2 regions of the Adlercreutzia sp. CNCM I-6215 genome follow, and region 1 is predicted to be linked to the other one. Evidence: predicted binding sites of a transcription regulator. Region 1 holds the regulator's gene; the other holds the start of a gene.
What was found. Region 1 encodes HrcA, which represses chaperone genes, less so after heat shock. Its sites were predicted from a motif close to TNTTAGCANNCNNNNNNNNNGNNTGCTAANA; they were not measured.
Positions count from the first base shown of each region.

Region 1 (2,201 bases):
CTACGAGGTGGCAAGCTACGCGAGGCCCGGGTTCGAGAGCCGCCACAACACGGCCTACTGGACGGGCAAGCCCTACCTGGGGCTGGGGCGCTCGGCCGTCACCATGACCCAGAACGCCGAGCGTCGCATGCGGGTGCAGGACGGACAGGTGGTGGATGATCTGGACGCGCGGCAGATGGCCGCCGAGGACCTCATGCTGGGCATGCGCATGGCCCGCGGCGTCTCCGACGAGCAAATGGAGCAGGCGGCAGCTGTCATCGATGGGACTGCAGTCGGTCGGAAAGGGGGGAAGGCGAGCTTGGAAGAGGTGGCGGACAGGTCCGCAGAAGAGGCCGGCTCGGTGCACGCTGCCTTCGACGAGCTGGCCGTCCTCGGCCTGGCCGAGCACCGCGAGGGCCGTTGGCGTCCCACCGACGCCGGCTGGCTCTGCGGCAACGAGCTCTACGGCCGCCTGCTCGACCTCGCCCCGTAGCCTGCCGGTGCCTTCCACCTTTGCTTGTGTGTCGCTTGCGTCGAGATGGGGGCTTTCGTTAGCACTCTCGTGCCGAGGTTGCTAAAATAGCGTCAACAACGGAAGCCCGCGCTTGGCGCGGGGGTGATGCGGGAAGGTGAGAGGAGCGGATATGCTGTCGGAGCGACGCCAAAGGGTGCTGCGCGCGCTGATCGAGGACTACATCGAGTACGCGCTGCCCGTGGGCTCGCGTACCCTGACCGAGCGGCACCGCCTGGGCGTGAGCCCCGCCACGGTACGCAACGACCTCTCTGCTCTGGAAGACGCCGGCTTCATCCAGCAGCCACACACCTCTGCCGGGCGCGTGCCCACCGACGCCGGCTACCGCACCTTCGTCGACGAGCTGCTCTCGTCGGGATTGGCCGAGGAGGAGCGCCCGCACCAGGCCATGGTTGACGAGCTGCGCGCCTCGGCCTCGGAGCTGGACGCGCTCATGGAACGCACCTCGGCGGCCCTCGCGCGGCTCACCAACTGCCTGTCCATTGTCATGGCGCCCTCGGTGCTCGCGGGCCGCATTCGTCAGATCACGCTGGTGTCGCTTTCGCCCTGGCAGGCCATCGTCATCGTGGTGGCCGAGGACGGCCAGGTGGTCAACCGCACGGTCACCTTCGCCGACGAGGTCTCCGCCGACGAGCTGGCAGGTGCCCAGAACCTGCTGAACCGGGTGCTCGCCGGGCACTCGGCCCGCGACGTGCGCCGCTCCATGGACGCCGGCACCGTAGAGGCCCTCAGCGACCCGCTCGTGCAGCTCATCATCGACGAGGTCATAGAATGCTTGGGCGAGTCCGAAAGCGCTCGTGCCCACAGCCTCGGTGTCTCGGCGCTTCTGCGCCAGCCGGAGTTCAGCGATTCGAAGGCCCTGCTGCCGGTCATAGAAGTGCTGGAGGACGACCGCGTGCTGCTGAACACCTTCGACGAGGCCGCCGCGGAAGGGGGGCCGGTCATGGTGCGCATCGGGCACGAGAACCCCGCCTCGGAGCTCGCCGGTGTCTCTATCGTGGCCTGCCCCTATGGGCGCGGCGAGTCCGAGGGCGTCGTCGCCGTCATCGGCCCCACCCGCATGAACTACGAGCGCGCCATCCGCGCCGTCCGCGCCGCCCAGTGCGCGCTGCACGGCGAGTAGACGTGCGTTACCCAAGAATACGGAAGAGCGAACGAAGAAAGGCAAGATTCACCTATCATGGCCGCAACTAAGGACCTCTACGAAATCCTCGGCGTCTCCCGCGACGCCTCCGAAGCCGAGATCAAGAAAGCATTTCGCCATAGGGCGCGGGAGCTGCACCCGGACGTGAACAAGGCACCGGATGCCGAAGACCAGTTCAAGGAGCTGAACGAGGCCTACGACGTGCTGTCCGACCCCCAGAAGAAGGCCCAGTACGACCGCTTTGGCACGATTCCCGGCGCGGCGAGTGGCGGCGGCCCCTACGGCGGCGTCGGCATCGATTTCGAGGACCTGTTCGGTGGCGGCTTCGGCGGCATGGGCGACATCTTTTCCACCTTCTTCGGCGGCGCGGCCGCAGGCGGCCGCCAGGTGCGCAAGGACGGCCGCGACATGGGCGTGGGCATCCGCATCACGCTGAAAGAGGCGGCGACCGGCGAGAAGAAGGAGATCGTTTACGACCGCCTGGCGCCGTGTCCCGATTGCGACGGCACGGGCCTGGGCGAGGACGGCAAGGAAGTGACCTGCGAG
Region 1 covers NZ_CDRVMA010000007.1:45,832-48,032, forward strand. The annotation lists gene hemW (radical SAM family heme chaperone HemW) at 1-472, shown strand, start outside; gene hrcA (heat-inducible transcriptional repressor HrcA) at 624-1,634, shown strand; gene dnaJ (molecular chaperone DnaJ) at 1,692-2,201, shown strand, end outside.

Region 2 (2,201 bases), on a different contig from region 1:
TCGGCCATGGTCATGCCAAAGTCCTTGTCGATGACCTGGGCGCCGGTGACCACGGCGATGTCCTCGAGGATGCGCTTGCGGCGGTCGCCGAAGCCGGGAGCCTTGATGGCCACGACGTTCAGGGTGCCGCGCAGACGGTTCAGCAGGATGGTGGACAGGGCCTCGCCCTCGACGTCCTCAGCCACGATGAACAACGGGCGCTGGGCGCGCATGACTTCCTCCAGCAGCGGAACCATGTCCTGGATGGAGTTGATCTTCATGTCGGTCAGCAGGATGAAGGGGTCCTTCAGCACCGCTTCCATCTTCTCCATATCGGTGGCCATGTAGGGGGAGATATAGCCGCGCTCGTACTGCATGCCCTCGACGATGTCCATGTCGATGCCGAAGATGGTCTGGGACTCCTCCACGGAGATGGCGCCGTCGTTGCCCACGGCGTCCATGGCCTCGGCGATCTTGTCGCCGATGGCGGCGTCGCCGGCGGAGATGCGGCCGACGTTGGCGATCTGCTCCTTGGTGGACACCGGGGTGGCGTCGGCCTTGATGGCGGCCACGATGGCGTCGGTGGCCTTCTCGATGCCGCGGCGAATGCCCAGCGCGTCGGCGCCGGCGGTCACGTTCTTCAGGCCCTCGGAGACGATGACGTCGGCGAGGAGTGTGGCGGTGGTGGTGCCGTCGCCGGCCACGTCGTTGGTCTTCACGGCCACCTCGCGCACCAGCTGGGCGCCCATGTTCTCGACCGGGTTCTCCAGCTCGACTTCCTTGGCGACGGTCACGCCATCGTTGGTGATGAGCGGGGCGCCGTAGGACTTCTCCAGAGCCACGTAGCGGCCCTTGGGGCCGAGCGTCACCTTGACGGCATCGGCCAGCTTGGAGACGCCCGCGGCCAAGCCGGAGCGGGCATCGGTATCGAACTTGATTTCCTTAGCCATAAGTTCGCGTTCCTTTCAGTGGATCTATCTTCTCGGTTTATCTTCTCAGTTATTCAACTACGGCGTAAATGTCGTCGGCGCGCAGAATCAGCACGTTCTCGCCGTCCAGCGTCACCTCAGTGCCGCCGAACTTGCCGTAGATGACCTTGTCGCCGACCTTAACAGGCATAGGAAGCAGCTTGCCGTCCTTGTCCATCTTGCCCTCGCCCACGGCGATGATGGTACCGGTCTGGGGCTTCTCCTTGGCATCGGAGGCCAGGAACAGGCCGGACGCGGTGGTAACCTCGGCCTCGTCCTGCTTCAGGATGACGCGGTCGCCCAGAGGCTTCAAATTCATAGCTTGCCGTCCTTTCAATGGTTGTTGTAGCGCCTTCGCGCAACTTCCAATTTAACCACTCGGTTAGGTTAAGTGCTAGCACTCGGTAGCAACGAGTGCTAAACAGTTACGCATCATAACAGCTACGGGAAGGAATGCAAGAGGGGACGGAGAAAAACTTGAGTTTTTTTCACTCAAGTTTCCTGTGATTATAATCTTGATCAGGGATTACTTTTCAAGTTGGAATTTGTGCAGGTGAACAGTCTCCCTAGGGGGCAGGCGTCACCAAACCCGTCTCGTAGGCGAAGACGACGAGCTGGGCGCGGTCGTGAGCATCAGTCTTAGCCATGACGCGGGCCAGATGCGTCTTCACCGTGGCCGGCGAGATGAACAGCTCTTCGGCGATCTCGTCGTTGGAAAGGCCCCGGGCCACCAGCACGAGGATCTCGCGCTCGCGGTCGGTGAGGCTCGTCAGCGCGGCGCGGCGAGTCTCGGCCACATCGGCGGCGCCCCAGCCGCCCCGCGGACGCGCGGCCACGAAGGTCTCCACCAGCCGGCGCATCACCGAGGGCTGAATGAGCGCGTCGCCTCGGGCCACGACGCGGACGGCCGCCACGATCTCGTCGGGGTCGGCGTCCTTCAGCAAAAAGCCGCTCGCCCCGGCGCCCAGAGCATCGTAAACGTACTCGTCCACGTCGAAGGTGGTGAGCACGAGCACCCGGGTTTTTGCGAGCAGCGGGTTGCCCGTAATGGCGCGGGTGGCCTCGATGCCGTTCATTTCGGGCATGCGAATGTCCATGAGCACCACGTCGGGCCGAAGGCGCTGCGCCTCCTGTACCGCATCGGCCCCGTTTCGGGCCTCGCCGACGATCTCGATGCCCTCGTAGGTGCCGAGAATGGCCTTGAAGCCGCCGCGCACGAGATCCTGGTCGTCCACAACGAGCACGCGGATGGGA
Region 2 covers NZ_CDRVMA010000010.1:29,552-31,752, forward strand. The annotation lists gene groL (chaperonin GroEL) at 1-929, opposite strand, end outside; gene ACW4LP_RS08545 (co-chaperone GroES) at 979-1,266, opposite strand; gene ACW4LP_RS08550 (response regulator) at 1,514-2,201, opposite strand, start outside.
Region 2: ACW4LP_RS08545 (co-chaperone GroES) is a predicted target of HrcA. The motif match lies at 1,340-1,370, and genes of this name have one in related genera.